DNA from 2 places in the Paenibacillus sp. GYB006 genome. Region 1 is predicted to be linked to the other one. Evidence: riboswitches for the same ligand, from Rfam matches in the RefSeq annotation. Region 1 holds a riboswitch; the other holds the start of a gene.

Region 1 (7,956 bases):
TGTTCAGTTCAGTGAGTGCCTTGCGGTTCTCAGCCAAAGCTTCTTGAATGACATTCTCATCTTCTGCCGCCCATTTCACCAGCAGCTGAATTTCATCCAATTTCTCTTCTGCAAAAGCTAACGAATTACGCAAAACAGGTAGCAGCGCATCTTCTTTTGCAAGAGATACCGGTGTATGAAGCAAACTGCTGGATGGTTGAATGATCAATCGATCTGGGGATACAGTCTTACTGAGCTCTTTTATCACCTGAATGCGCTCCGTCAGATCACTTCTCCATATATTACGACCATCAATCAGACCTGCAGCAAGAACTTTATCCTCTGGGAATCCATACTCACGAATATGTACAAGATTCGCTTCCCCACCGTGAACAAGATCCAGACCAATGCCTTGAACAGGCAGACTTACCACTTTCTCATAATCCCCTACTGCTTCGAAATACGTCTGTAAAATGATCTTAAGCTCAGGCGTTACCTTGTTCAGTTCTTCATAAATACGCCCAATTTGTTTCCAATCTTCTGCTGGAATATCAGTAACGAGGCTAGGCTCATCGATTTGTACCCATTCTACTCCCGCTTGCTGCAGTTCAGAAAGCACTTCACAATACAGCGGAAGGAAACGTTCTACAAGGGAAGGAAGTTCAGTCTCCGCATACCCTTTTGATAATTTAAGAAAAGTATAAAGTCCAAGAAGAACTGGTTTTCCTTCAATGCCGAGTTCCTGTTTTGCTTCCAAATAAGCATGAAGTGGACGATTCACTGTTAGTGAAGGATTCGCATCAGCGAGTTCAGGAACGATATAGTGATAATTGGTATTGAACCATTTTGTCATCTCGGAAGCGGCTGCCTGATCGTTACCGCGAGCCATTGCGTAATAAGTATCCAAAGATACCTCTCCACCTTCGTACCCATAACGCTTTGGAACAATGCCAAACATTGTACTTGTATCAAGGACATGATCATAAAGTGAGAAATCGCCTACTGGAATCAGATCGATTCCTTTCTCTTGTTGAAGTCGCAAATGTCCAAGACGAATTCCTTTTAATTCTGCAAGAAAATCAGATTCACTTACTTTCCCTGCCCAAAAAGATTCGAGTGCTTTCTTCCATTCACGATTGGCACCAATTCTCGGATACCCTAGATTACTACTGATCCATTGACTCATTTCCTTACCTCCGTATAGGTATAATATGAATAACTTGGTTCATCTTCGGTTGGGTTACGAATGGCAAAAAGAGACGTCTTCACCTAGAGAACGGTTCCGTCTTTATTTACGAAATGCAGAACTCGGATGTCTACATTTGTAACGTAAAACGTTGCTGTTTCCTTACTTACCTAGGGTAAAGACGCCCCTTGTTCTTGATCAGACAGGTAGCCATCTTAACACCTTCCTATCTCCCGTAGGTACAGCAGTGTTGTCAAAACAGGCAGGTCTCCTGGCTCCAGAGGAAGATCCATAAGCTATGCGCCTTCCCAGTTCACCTCATGAACCAGTGGCATATGGCAAGCTACATCTCTGTTACAGTGGCGGGACCGCGCCGGTATCTCACCGGTCTTCCCTATTAAGTACGGCTGCATCTAGCACCGTACACCTGTTTCCGTTATATTTAGTTCGTCCCTCTATTTTTCATAAATGGAGGTTGTATCCAATATACACCAAGTATATCTCTATGAATAGTGCTTTTTAATATTATTTAATCAAGATCATAGATTGAGCCAACTTTTAGACCATATAATTCATTGTATATTTTCTCAGCGAAGGCATCCGTCATCCCCGCGATATAGTCTATAATCATGTGTTCCCACGTCCATATTGGATTAGGGCGAGCCTGGTCTTTTTCATACCTTTGCAGCCAATCCGAAGGAATGATCGATTTTGAAGTCGCGGGATCGTTAAATGCATACCATAAACGCCGGAGAATCCATTCACTTCTTTTTTGCAGACGCTGAACTCTAAGATCTTTGATCATCGTTACCCATGCGAAACTTTTGAGCACACTCACTGTACGGAGCAGATCAAGATCCTCTTTCCCTTCCTTGACAAAAGTAACCTTTTTCCAGTCTCCGGTATCAATAATCCCCAAGGAACTGACAAACAAACTCACCCAATACGCTTTTACTTCCCGGCGGGTACGAGAAAAATCATGGTCACAGCCAGGGATCTTCTCTTCCCAAATGCGGAGAAAACTATTCAGTACCTCTTCTACCTTTGGTTCAATGGCTTCTTTCGTCCACCCCAACCAGAATGCATCATCGAGCGTCATGATCTTATCAACAATAAGCCGTTTAATGTGCGGGTCATGCAAAAAGTGTTCGTGAACTTCGATTTTCCCTGCCTTAATGCCATCTTCTAAATCATGAGCTGAGTAAGCAATATCATCACAGAGGTCCATAAGCTGGGCTTCTAGTGTCTTTTGCCCTTTCGGAATTTTCCACTCGCTGCGAATATCGCTGATGTATTGCCACTCATGTTGGTACATCCCCTTCTTGTTCTCTGTGCCGGGATAAGGGTATTTATTCACTCCGAGAAGCACCGCATCCGACAGATTTAGTCCATCTATGTTTTCTCGCTTTTCAAGGAACATCATGAGCCTAAAATTGTGTGCATTTCCTTCAAAATGTTCATACTTTCTGCGCATGGCTTCGGTTACTTTTTGCACTTGGTTTGGTGATGCCTTGCCTGTTTTATTTACATCCACAATGGACTGCGTTTTCTCCTGAACCAGGTTCGTCAAAATGTTATCGAGAACTTCTTCTCCTTTATGCCCAAAGGGCGGATGGCCAAAATCATGAGCAATGGAAGCACATTCTACGACTTCAGGGTCAATAACGAGCCCTGGGTTATCTGCCCTGCCAAGCTCCGCATCGGGATATTTTCGCAGCAGACTTCGGGCCGCTTCCCTTGCAATCTGCGCCACCTCAAGTGAATGAGTAAGCCTTGTGCGATAATAGTCACCTGTGCCTGCACCGAACACCTGGGATTTCCCCTGTAACCGGCGAAACGTCGGTGAATGAATTAAGCGGGAATAGTCTCTTTCGTAAGTAGCCCGCGAACCTTCGAGTTTATCTATTTCTGCATATTGTCTGTGTTCACGTAATTTGTCCATATGATTTCCTCCGTTATTTCAGGGCATCCAATCCACTGGTTTATCTTTTCTTTTTACCCACTCTACTGAAATCATTTGCACTCGTCTATCCCTTGTGGAAGATTTTCATAGATATTTTTAATTTTTCAGTTTTATCACTAAAAACCACATTTTATTTCTCGAAAAAAATCATGTTTCTTCTATTATATAAGTTTAACTTATAAGTGAGTTATCTTCGCGGCTAGCAACTTGAAAAGAGCTGTCCTATGGCAGCATTACTACAGAGCTCACTTCTATATTGAAAAAAGCACCCGTCTCAAAAAATGGACGCGCGCTCTTATTTATTATATCTGTATGTTCATGAGAGTTTTTATACCGTATTTAAAAATTATAATTTATCCCAGTCTTCCCATGGAATCACCCCAAGTTCTGGCTTCGCTTCTCCAGGAAGCATGGACAACCACTCGATTAAATGACCATCCGGGTCTTCTGCAAACATAGAGACAGCAGGCATCCATCCAAAAACGTAGGGTCTGCCGGTTTTGTCACCGACAAAATTATCGAGAAGCACTCCTTTTTGAGCGAGCGTGTCTATTGTCTCTGTAAATTCAGACAGTGGTACTTCAAAAGCGAAATGCTGCCTGGATATTTCATGCGGTTCCTTCTTCCATAAACCAAGCATGGCATTTCCTTTTCCGCCAATCCAGTAAAACCGGGCACCCCGGCTATCAGTATGGGCGAGTTCTAGTCCAACCTGATCTTCATAAAATGCAGCAGAGCGTGCCAGATCCACTACATCTAGATGTGTTTCAAACAATCCTCTAATCATTTGTAATTCCTCCTCCCATGAAAATAAAAGCTTTACGTTAATTCGTACGCAAAACAGACCATACTATATCTATTCTACTTCATATCTTTTATGGTGTAACCTTCCATCTGTTCAAGGAAATGATTAAAAAAATGAACTATTCTTCATAGTTATTTGGTAAAATGTGCATGAGATAAAAATTGGGAGGGTTGAAACTTATATGTTTAAATGGAAAAAGACATTATCGACGATTGCCGTTTCCGCATTATTTTTCAGTTCAGTGAGTTTCGCTAATGCAGCGGTAGAATTAGCAGGCACGGCTTCCACTTCTGAGCAAAAAGGAACTCACATCACCATCCTACATACAAATGATACACATGCAAGAGCCGTAGAAGATTCTCCGAACATGGGATATGCCAAAGTTGCAGGAATTGCGGATAAGTACCGTAAGGATAACCCAAACACTCTTTTTCTGGATGGCGGTGACGCAATTCACGGAACAACCTTCGCTACACTTGTCAACGGGGAAAGTATCGTGAAAGTCATGAATGAAATGGGTTATGATGCCATCGTTCCCGGTAACCATGAATTCAATTATGGCTGGGAGCATCTAGTGAAACTAAGTAAAGATTTGAACTTTCCTATGATTAGTGCCAATGTGAAGAAAAAGAACAGCACAGGCCTTTTTGATCCATATATCATTAAAGAAGTGGACGGAGTGAAACTCGGCATTATCGCCCTTACTACACCGGAAACTGCTTATAAAACAAATCCGAAAAACGTAGAAGGTATTCAGTTCACGGATCCATCGGATGAAATGCAAAAATATGTTGATGAACTTCGTAACAAAGTAGATGTTATCGTCGCACTGGCTCATACCGGGCAGGATGATTCGGATACAGATAATACGTTTGATGTGGTAAAAGAAGTCGATGGTATTGATGTTTATATAGACGGTCATAGCCACACAACGCTCGAAGATGGAATTGTGGCGGATAATGGGACATTAATTGCCAGTGCCGGTGAATACACTAAATATGTTGGTGTCGTGGATCTATGGGTTGACGGCGGTGACGTAGTTAAAAAAGAAGCCTCCCTCATTGACGAAAAAGAAGCGGCAGGAATTGCTCCTAATGAAAAAGTAGCAGCTCTAGTTGATTCCATCACTAAAGAACAAGCACCGATCTTGGACGAAGTGGTAGCAAACATCGCAACCGATCTGGAAGGTGCTCGTGAGAAAGTACGTACAGGAGAAACCAATCTAGGAGACCTCATTGCAGATGCCATTCGTGATGTATCGGGTGCGGATGTGGCCTTAACAAACGGCGGCGGTATTCGTGCTTCCATTGAAAAAGGTGAGGTGACCAAAGGTGAAGTCATTACCGTTCTTCCTTTTGGTAACCAAATTGTCACTCTGAACGTCAGAGGCGAAGACCTCATCGCAGCCCTGGAAAATGGGGTGAAAAGTTATCCGGAAGCAAGCGGCGGATTCCCGCAAATCTCCGGCTTTACTTTTAAAATCGACCCTTCAAAAGAAGCTGGAAGTCGAGTTCATTCCGTGATGGTTGGCGGAAAAGCAATTGATCCGAAAGCAGTTTATTCCCTGGCAACCAATGACTTCACTTCCATCGGCGGCGATGAGTACGATATGTTCAAGAAATATAGCCAAGCAGGAATGTACGGCTCTCTGGATGAAGCATTAATTACTCATTTGCAAAAGTTAGGTAAAGGAACGGTTACGACAGATGGTCGGATCTCGGAAGGGACAGCTCCGGTTATTGCTCCGCCAGCAGAAGAAAAACCAGCACCTGAGATTCCTGTTACACCCGAAAAACCTAGTAAGCCTTCTAAACCGGTTACCGAAAAGCCTTCTGTGTATGTTGTAAAATCAGGGGACACCTTGTATTCCATTTCCCTTAAATACAACACGACTTGGCAGACCCTTCAACAACTCAATAAGCTTAAAAATGCACATCGGATCTATCCAGGTCAGACTTTAAAGCTCCCTGTTGCGTCTTAGTGACAAAATATAGATCAAAAGTCATGCTTGTACCCTATTTTTTCTAAAATATTTTCTCTAATCTATTAATATTCTCAACATATAACCGATAATATAGTTAAGAAGTCGCGATTATGTAGCTCGTAGGCAAGCCCATATGTAAGTATTAGACAAAAAAGTAGTCAATTAGTAATGGTTTGAAAGCAAGATCAAGAATGATACCACATAAGTAAGGCGAAAAATATCATAAGAGTATCGTTAGAAGTTTGAACAGCATGCTCAAAAAGGCCCTGCATTTGCAGGGCCTTTTTGGTGCTTGATTGTGGCAACAAATGCTGCCCAGCTACCTTCTCACCTTCAACTAATGAGGAACTTCAGAGGAAAAATCATCTCGGCTCGAAAGATCGCTATTATAATACAGCACATCTCCATCCAATGAAGAAAATGTATACCCTTTAGGCGTCACGAACCCACGCTCATATCCTTCTAACCTCCACTGATTCATTAGCGGAGAATGGATGTATTGTAAGTGAGGATTTGCGGTGTCTCCATTCTGGATACTCTCCATATTGAAGTTAACAATGATATACCCATTTTTCAGCAGTAGATCTGATTGGTCATCCAACATTTCAGCTCTCGCATACTTCTCTAGTGAAGTTCCTTTCTTTACCGCTACTACATCTGCTGGTAAGCTATATTCGCCATACCAATGCTGGATCGAAGCACTCGCCCGGTACGTATCAACACCTTCAGGCAATTTATCTTTTGGACCCATGAACGTACGCAAATCACGGGATAATAACATCCAGGAATAGCGACCTGCCCAAGCAGGGGTTTTGGCAGCTCCTGTTACATATTGCGCTGTGTAGACGTCTTTAGAAGTCTGGTGACGATCGGCATCAGATAATTCTTTTGCATAACGATACGCTGCCGTATCCGCCATTTCCGTAAGAGGTACGTTACGCAAACGTGTATTTAGCACAACGAATCTTTTCTCTTCATCTTGCTCCGAACCGATCCGTATAAAGTGTTTGTTACCTTTACTATAATACAGATCAACTTCCTGTCTCTCCGTGCCATCCTTAGCTACATAATAAAAGGCAGGTGTAATCCGTATTCCATCGGTGGATGAAAACATATTCCCTTTTGTCTTTACATCAAACTTGAAATGATAACCTGTGTTCACAGCTACATTCGCGTAACTCGGAACCGGATGACTTCCGGGTCTCACAGGCAGGATATAAGGCAGTTTATTGCCTCTCGCTGCTCCGTCGATCCCTTTCAGTCCTGTCCAGTAGCTAAAACCGGAAGGTACATAACTTCCTGGGCTACTACGGAATACATTCTCCCACTCATAATCTGCAATGTCTGTAATGTGAAAATCATATAACCGGCCAATCACTTCAACTTCTGCTGAATCTGTGGCAACATGATGGGCAAGATTCGTATTCGCATCCCGCTGATGGCTAAAATCAACTGGTGCGTTCTCGGCGATGGTACGGAACCATACCGTATAGTCCTCTTCATCCACCCATACCGGCAGGAAGAACTCCATTTCAAGCTGAGTTACCGGGACAGAAATCCAAGTATTCTTTGGATAGAAAGTCCGCTGGTCCCCGCTGTACACGTCAAAGGGAAAATAGACTTCCTTACTTCTTACATACTTCGCATAATCACGATCACCATATCCAGGATAACTGACATGCTGTCCACTTGTTGGGATTCGTACTTTAAATGGTCGATCTAAGATAAAAGCAGCTCGAGCCGCATTTGGTTTTGTTTTTTGATTATGCTCCTGATCATCCGTTACGGAAGAGTAGTTCACAACTGGGGTGTGGACAGTAACCGTGTTGATTGGAGATACGGGATAAGTCTTATCACCGCTGCCGCCCACAGTAGTAGGCAGCAAGCCATACTTAATGCTTCCAGAAGAAGTGGTATGAGCTTGGTTTATTAAAGAACGGCTGATTAGTAACCGGTCTTGGAAAAGCACCTGTTCTCCCGTTTCCTTATACGATCCCATCTTAGATGGATTCGGTATTTTCGAGGGAGTAGGTCCGTTC
Region 2 (7,956 bases), 170 kb from region 1:
TAAAGCTGAAGTTAAGATTGCCTAAATCATGGTATACGGCACCGCCGCCAGAAAGTCTGCGCACAACAGTGATTCCATTCTGCTGTACATACTCCTGGTTAATTTCTTCAATAGTGTTCTGATGTTTCCCAATGATAATAGAGGGAGCGTTGATATAAAACAGCAAGTAACTCTCGTCCAAAGACAAGTGTTTAAGGGCATATTCCTCGATAGCGAGGTTAATCCGGGGATCTGTAATGCCTTGATTGTCAATAAACAACATGGTGATTTCCTCCGATACCTTATAAAATATGTAAGCAAGAATCATAAGCGGGGCATGCCCCGAACAATTCTGATGAAAACAAAGAGACTCACCTCTTATTGTAAACCAATAACGCAAACGATACAAAAGGGAAATCCCATTGACGCTGTCTAAATTCTGCCATCATAATGGGTACGTGATGCTATGATGCAGCAAAGAAAGGAAGGACATGCCTTTGATTGAAATCTATGGACATGGCGGGGACGTAGAAACGGCAGCGCTTAAGTACGGAAAGAAGGCTGCTGATTTTCTTGATTATAGTGCAAATATTAATCCCCTTGGACCACCGGAGGAAGTAATAGAAGCATTGAAACAGGGCTGGAAAGCAATAGTTCGTTACCCCGATCCGGGACACCGGGCGCTGAAACGGAGATTATCTGCACAAGTAAAGCTTGAAGAAGAGTACATTCTTATTGGAAATGGCGCGGCGGAATGTATGGCTCTTTTACTTATGGCATTGTCACCGAAGACAGTTGGAACGATTGAGCCGGGTTTCTCTGAATATCGCTCACTTGCTCTGCAGTTTGGTGCCAAAGTCGATTCTGTGTATGGCCTGCAGGAGAATGGATACCGAGCAGATGTAAACGACATTGCAGCACTGATGGAGAGGGTGCAGGTTCTATTTATTGGTCAGCCAAATAATCCAAATGGGGTTCAGTATTCGCTGTCGGACCTTGTGACGCTGGCGAATAAGGCGCAACTAACCAAAACAAAGCTGGTTATCGATGAAGCCTTTATTGACTTTATTCCGGAGGAAGAGCGTAATTCAATCGCACCTTCCTTAGAAAAATATCCAGAAGTCATCATCATTCGTTCAATGACGAAATTTTATGCTATTCCTGGACTGCGGCTTGGTTATGCGCTCGCAAGTCCTGACCTTATTCGTTCTATGACGCAGAAGCAAGTAACCTGGAGCGTGAATGGTCTTGCCCTGCTTGCAGGGGAAGCTTGTCTTCAGGCAGGCTCTTCCTACGAACAGAATACGATATCGCTGATTACAGCAGAGAGAAAAAGGCTTGCAGAGGGTCTTAGAAAATATGGGTTTACTGTGTATCCAGGAGAAGCGAATTATCTGCTGGCTGAGGCAAGAGCCCCATGGACTGCGGGTTCCCTGCAGGAAGCAATGGGACGACAAGGGATTCTGATTCGCAGCTGTGCGATGTACTCAGGGCTAACTGAGCACGCTTTTCGTATTGCGGTTAAGGGTACGGAGCAAAATACACAGTTTTTAGAAACATTTGGGCAAGTCATGGAGGGAGCAAAGTAATGGCGACGCCATTCTTACATACAGATTCTGAATCAAAAGATTTACCGATCGTGTATTCATCCAGGCAATGGCCAGGGTTAACCATTTCCCGATATGAACGGCATCTGCTTCTAGAGTCTCCTCATATGCTGGATACGATCTCCAGCAGCATTCATGGAGGGGGGATGACTCGTCTCGACCGTGCTGTAAATATATACGTGGATCGTCATTATGATTCAAGTGACCCTGTGAGAGACATTCAAGAACTGCTTGAAAAATGGGGGCATCCAGCTCATCAGACGGCAGGTTTGTTAACCGCAGTGAAATTAGAACATGCTTCTATTCTGGAAGACGAGACCGATGGAGCGGTTTTATTATGCTGTACCACCGCAGGAGTATCGAATGGAGCAAGAGCAGGTTCTCCGCGGACGGTATTTAATGCTGGCTATACGCCGGGCACGATTAATATCATGCTGTTCATTGCCGGTAAATTAACACCATATGCGCTTGTGAACGCAGTGCAAACGGCAGTTGAAGCCAAAGTTGCCGCTCTCCAGGATTTAGGTGTAAGAGATGCAGAGAATGGACGATCTGCTACGGGAACCACAACCGACGCCATCGTTATTGGAGCCAGCGGACTTGCTGCGGATGGAACAGAGGCGAGTCTAACGCATGCTTATGCGGGTACGGCAACTAGACTCGGCGATCGTATTGGACGGATCGTCTATCAGTCCGTTACCGAGAGTTTATGTGCTTCAGGTTATACAGCAGAGAGGAGGCAATGATCATGATGGGAGCTTGGATTATTCTAGCTGCTTATACGCTTGACCTCATCATCGGTGACCCGCGGTGGATTCCTCATCCGGTTATTGCTATGGGGAAGGCAATTAGCGGCCTTGAGAAAATGATTCGCAAAAAAGTGACAACGCAGCGAGGACTGCGTTATGCAGGGTTTCTTTTTCCCATATTGATTGTTACTGGTGCGTTTGTTCTGACTTGGGCGCTGTTAAAGTTCCTATTCTTTATCCATCCTGCGCTTGCTATAGCGGGTGAAATTCTGCTGATTGCGACAACGATCGCGACGAAGGGACTACGAGATGCAGGTATAGAAGTATATAAACATCTTAGGGCCGGCAAATTGCCGGAAGCAAGAGTTGCACTCGGTATGATTGTAGGCCGAGACACAAAACAGTTAGAATCCTCTGAAGTAGTAAGGGGAACCGTTGAAACGGTAGCCGAAAATATTGTAGATGCGATTATATCACCGCTGTTTTTCGCTTTCCTAGGCGGAGCACCTCTTGCGATGGCTTATCGCGCGGTAAACACACTTGACTCCATGGTCGGCTATAAAAACGAAAAATATAAATCGCTGGGTATGGCCTCTGCCAGACTGGATGATATTGCAAACTTCATCCCAGCGCGGATCACAGCTCTTCTGCTATTTGCTTCCGCTGGGGTATTAGGTCTTCATGTGAAAAATAGTGTGCGCACAGTGAAGCGGGATGCCCGCAAGCACCCAAGTCCAAACGGCGGGTATCCGGAATCCGCAGTTGCCGGTGCACTTGGGATCCGGCTTGGAGGATATAACGTCTACCATGGTGTTCGTTCGTTCCGTGCTTATATGGGGGTTCCATACCATGAGATGGAAGCGAGCCATATTCGGACAACGATTGCGATGATGTATATATCATCAAGTCTATTCGTAGTCATCCTGGTGGTTTTATTATGGCTGATGTCGATTACAGGAGTCGGTTGGCTGTGGTGAATACGTCTCATGAAAATATGTCTTCTGTCGATGTTTATTTAGTCCGGCATGGACGAACACTTTGGAATCAGCAAAAAAGATATTTGGGACACACCGATATTCCGCTGCTTCCTGAAGCGAAGGAGGATCTTGCGGGACTCCGCGCATCCCTTGGACAAATTCAGTTTGATCAAATCTATGGAAGTGATCTTGTCCGATGCATAGAGACACTGGATATGATTGTCCCCGAACGGGCTCATACAGCCGTGCTGGACGCAAGGCTCAGGGAGTATCACTTTGGAGAATATGAAGGACAGACGTATGAGATGCTGCAGTATGATCCGAATTATCGTCAGTGGATTGATGATCCTCTCGGTGTGACTCCGCCGGGAGCAGAGACGTTTTCCCACTTTTCCGAAAGAATAGTGGAGTTTGTGGAAGAACGAATCAGACCTTATTTATATGAGACTAGACGGAGTACCCATCAGGATAGGGGAGATCATAACGAAGTACCTAAGATGCTTGTGGTAACTCATGGCGGAGTGATCAGGCAATGGGCTGCCACATGGCTTGCTGAAACAGAATTTAATACGTTTATGCCTCGCCCAGGGGAATGTCTCGTGCTTCGATTTACTTTGTCAGGCGGAGAACTTTCGGCACAGAAACTGGATTTTTGAATCAATTTCATAACTCATTAAAACGATATATAGACAAATAGAAGCGTTTTGATCTATCTATCGTCCTGATTGAAGCTACTAAAGGTATTATGAAATTGATTCTCTTACACTTAAAATAGATTTTTTTGGAATATAAAGGGAAAGATTGGTTGTCGAAAATTCCGCTTTCCCCTATAATGGCAAAAGATGTGAAGACCTGATACGAATTGAAATGAACATCTAAGTACATAAAGACTTCATGTGAATACATATGAAAAGTCGATCATACTGAGCAAGGTCCAGAAGAATAAAGGCACTACATTCTTTTGGTTAAAAGGGAAGCCGGTGCAAATCCGGCACGGTCCCGCCACTGTATACCAGGGACAGCTGCTATTAATCCACTGTTTTCGTCTATAGCGAAAATGGGAAGGGAGCAAGCTGTTACTTTAAACTTGGATAGTCAGGAGACCTGCCTTGCCTTTGGTAAACGTGTAATCCTTCGAGGAAAGGATACGTTTTGCATATTTGTTGTGCCTTTCTATTAGAGGGAGCAGCTGCGAGACGTAACCTTGTTCTTATGATAGGAGCAGGGTTGTTTGGTGTTCATACCTGATAAGATCGTTGGCTTCACTTATAAAGAGAGGGAGAGAAGAATGAAAAAAATGAATGGACGTTTTTTATCAATTTTAATGTCACTCATGCTTGCAATTATGCTGGCGGCATGTGGTAACGGGACAGCAACAGAAGGACAAGGAGCAGGTCAGACAACAGATCAAGGTACCGCAGCAACAGATAACCAAGAAGAGGCTAGTCTCGAGACGGTATATCCTCTGACAATCACGGATGCCACGGGAGAGTCGTTTACTTTTGAAAAGGCACCTGAAAAGATCGTGTCTGTATCTCCAGCAGAGACAGAATCGCTTTATGCGATCGGACTGGACGAGCAAATCGTTGGGGTATCCGACTATGACGATTATCCAGAGCAGGTAAAGGACAAGCCGAAGATGGGCAGCCTGTATACACCTAATGCAGAAGCAATCATCGCTGCTGAGCCGGATATTGTCTTCACAGGTATTTCGATGGATGAGGCAGCAGTGCAGAAACTGCGTGATCTCGGTATCGTTATTTTCAAAACAGATCCCAAAACAATCGAAGATGTTATGAAAAATATTGAAGTATACGGACAAATTACAAATCATCAAGAACAAGCGCAAGAGGTCATCGCAAAAATGAAAGCAGATGTGAAAGAAGTACAAGATAAAGTAGCATCCCTTTCGGATGATCAGAAAAAACAAGTATATGTCGAATTTTCTCCAGGCTGGACTGTAGGTAAAGGTGAATTTATGGATGAAGTCATTACCCTTGCAGGCGGAGTGAATGTGGCTGGAGATGCAGAAGGCTGGTATGAAATCAGTGAGGAAAATATCATTGCTGTAAACCCAGATGTCATTCTGTACGCAAGCGATGTGGTAGACAATGACAAAACACTCGATGAGATCATTAAAGCTAGGGATGGCTGGAATGAGATTACGGCAATTAAGAATGAACAAGTGATCTCGATTAATGCTAATCTGCTTAGCCGCCCAGGTCCACGTGTAACGGAAGGATTGAAAGAAGTAGCGAAAGCAGTCTACCCGGATCTGTTCCAATGAAAAAGAAACTAGCAGGATATGGATTGATAGGAATCATCCTGCTTGTACTGACCCTGCTGCTATGTCTTGCGATCGGGTCAGTACATCTTCCGATTCGTCATATCGCAGGGATTCTTATGAATCATATTCCGGGGATGGATGGGTTCATTGAACCCGTATGGAATACATCGTCTGAACAGATCATTATGAAGGTACGTTTACCGCGAGTGCTGCTTGGTATCCTGGTTGGTGCAGCGCTGGCTGTTGCTGGCGCAGGATTTCAGGGTGTACTTCGTAACCCACTGGCAGATCCTTATACGCTTGGGGTATCGGCGGGTGCTTCTGTTGGAGCAGCACTCATCATTTATTTGGGTCTAGAGTATGCTTGGCTTGGCGAATGGATGCTGCCGCTCGTTGCTTTTACAACAGGTGTCATTACACTATGGGGTGTTTTGATGCTGGCTAGAGAAGGCGGAAAAATACCGACAAACAATTTGATTTTGTCCGGTGTTGTGATGAATGCTTTTTTAGGAGCCGTTGTTTCTTTTCTGACCGCCATGTCAAAGGATACGGTGAATCAAATTTTGTTCTGGACGATGGGAAGCCTTAGTTTGCGGGGATGGTCTTACACGGCCATCCTTTTCCCTTATGTAGGGCTTGGGTTAATCTATCTATGGAGCAGAGGCAGATCACTTAATTTGTTGGCCCTAGGAGAAAGACAAGCAGCACACCTTGGGGTCAGAGTGGACTTACTCAAAGTATCTGTACTCTTGGTATCTACGCTGTTAACGGCTGCGGCCGTATCTGTTGCGGGTGTGATTGGTTTTGTGGGGCTTGTTGTCCCTCATATCATCAGGCTCCTTGTCGGACCGGATTACCGTCTCATTATTCCTCTATCTGCTGTAGGCGGAGGTATCTTTCTGGCCTGGGCGGATATGGGTGCGCGGACATTACTCGCTCCTACGGAGATTCCGCTTGGTGTACTGACTGCTTTTGTAGGAGCTCCGTTCTTTGCTTACTTATTACATCGGAATAAAAAACGGCGAGGAGGCATCAGCGGATGACAGAAAATTTCGATCATCAGTCTGAAATCTCGTCTACAGTTCCTGTGGTGGAAGCTAGGGCACTCCGAAAAGAGTACAGTCAGTTCATTGCACTGGATCACATTCATTTCACCGCTGAGGAAGGTGACTGGTGGGGGATTGTAGGGCCGAACGGGAGCGGAAAGTCTACTTTGCTTCATTTACTATCCGGTATCCTGTCACCAAACCAAGGCACGATCCATATAAAAGGTAAACCAGTTCAAGATTACAGCCGTAAAGAGCTCTCGCGAATTATTGCTGTTCTTCAGCAAGACGGATTACCTGAGATTGGTTACTCCGTCAGGGACGTTGTGGCCATGGGGAGATATCCCTATCAAGACTGGCTGGGAAGAGATCAGGGATCTGGAGAAGAAAAGATAGAGCAAGTCCTGAAGAAGCTGGATCTTACTTCTCTTGCAGACCGCAGACTTTATGAACTTAGCGGAGGACAAAGACAGCGGGTAGCCCTTGCCAAAGTGATGGTGCAAGAACCTGAAATCCTGCTGCTGGACGAACCGACCACTTTTCTTGATGTTCGTTATCAGCTGCAGTTCATGGATCTGCTGGCAGAATGGCAGCAAAGTACAGGGATTACGATTATTGCCGTATTGCATGATTTGAATTTAGCTTCTCTTTATTGTAATTACTTATGTGCACTAAAAGAGGGGAAGCTTTTCCTTCAGGGCTCTCCGGCTGAAGTGCTTACGGAGGAGAACATCAGAGGACTGTTTGATATCCAACCTGTGATGGTTCAACATCCAGATCATCACATTCCTCAGTTTTTACTGCGTAAACAGCAAGAGTGAGATGATTTTAAATATCAGAACAACATAGAAGAGGACCTGATATCCATAAATCAGGTCCTCTTTTTTTCAGCCAAAGAGAACAACTTGTCTTATTTTTTAATTCAATATGAAAATTGCATGATTTCTTTTGAAGTATTTACTCACTTTTCGTTATAATCGATATATACAAGCTGTACAACAGCAGCGGATAAGGATGGAGATATCATGGAGAGAGAACAGCAACTGAAAGCATGGGTTCAGCAGATTACCGCATTAGATGAGGCAGCACAGAAGGCGGCAGCGAATCATTTGGATGACTTAACGAAACCCCCGGGGAGTCTAGGTAAGTTAGAAGAGCTCACGATCCGTTTAGCAGGGATTACAGGAAAGAAACAGCCTAGTTTTTCTAAAAAGGCAGTTATTGTTATGGCATCAGACCATGGGGTCGTGGAAGAGGGAGTCAGCAGTTTCCCAGCTGAGGTAACGCAGCAAATGGTTCACAATTTTCTTG

Evidence for each region. Region 1 has a riboswitch for cobalamin ahead of metE (5-methyltetrahydropteroyltriglutamate--homocysteine S-methyltransferase). Riboswitches for the same ligand answer to the same signal wherever they lie in the genome.
Region 2: it holds a riboswitch for cobalamin, as region 1 does, so the genes downstream of both, PV403_RS01085 (ABC transporter substrate-binding protein) here and metE (5-methyltetrahydropteroyltriglutamate--homocysteine S-methyltransferase) in region 1, are expected to answer to the same signal.

The regions. Positions count from the first base shown of each region.
Region 1 is NZ_JARBDA010000001.1:55,464-63,419, reverse strand. Features, by position in the region: gene metE (5-methyltetrahydropteroyltriglutamate--homocysteine S-methyltransferase) at 1-1,165, opposite strand, end outside; cobalamin riboswitch at 1,410-1,611, opposite strand; gene PV403_RS00300 (deoxyguanosinetriphosphate triphosphohydrolase family protein) at 1,695-3,107, opposite strand; gene PV403_RS00295 (VOC family protein) at 3,475-3,915, opposite strand; gene PV403_RS00290 (5'-nucleotidase C-terminal domain-containing protein) at 4,115-5,914, shown strand; gene PV403_RS00285 (DUF5704 domain-containing protein) at 6,255-7,956, opposite strand, start outside.
Region 2 is NZ_JARBDA010000001.1:224,868-232,823, forward strand. Features, by position in the region: gene PV403_RS01060 (lipoate--protein ligase) at 1-262, opposite strand, end outside; gene cobD (threonine-phosphate decarboxylase CobD) at 477-1,568, shown strand; gene PV403_RS01070 (adenosylcobinamide amidohydrolase) at 1,568-2,332, shown strand; gene cbiB (adenosylcobinamide-phosphate synthase CbiB) at 2,335-3,312, shown strand; gene PV403_RS01080 (histidine phosphatase family protein) at 3,306-3,968, shown strand; cobalamin riboswitch at 4,226-4,438, shown strand; gene PV403_RS01085 (ABC transporter substrate-binding protein) at 4,601-5,599, shown strand; gene PV403_RS01090 (FecCD family ABC transporter permease) at 5,596-6,642, shown strand; gene PV403_RS01095 (ABC transporter ATP-binding protein) at 6,639-7,466, shown strand; gene cobT (nicotinate-nucleotide--dimethylbenzimidazole phosphoribosyltransferase) at 7,671-7,956, shown strand, end outside.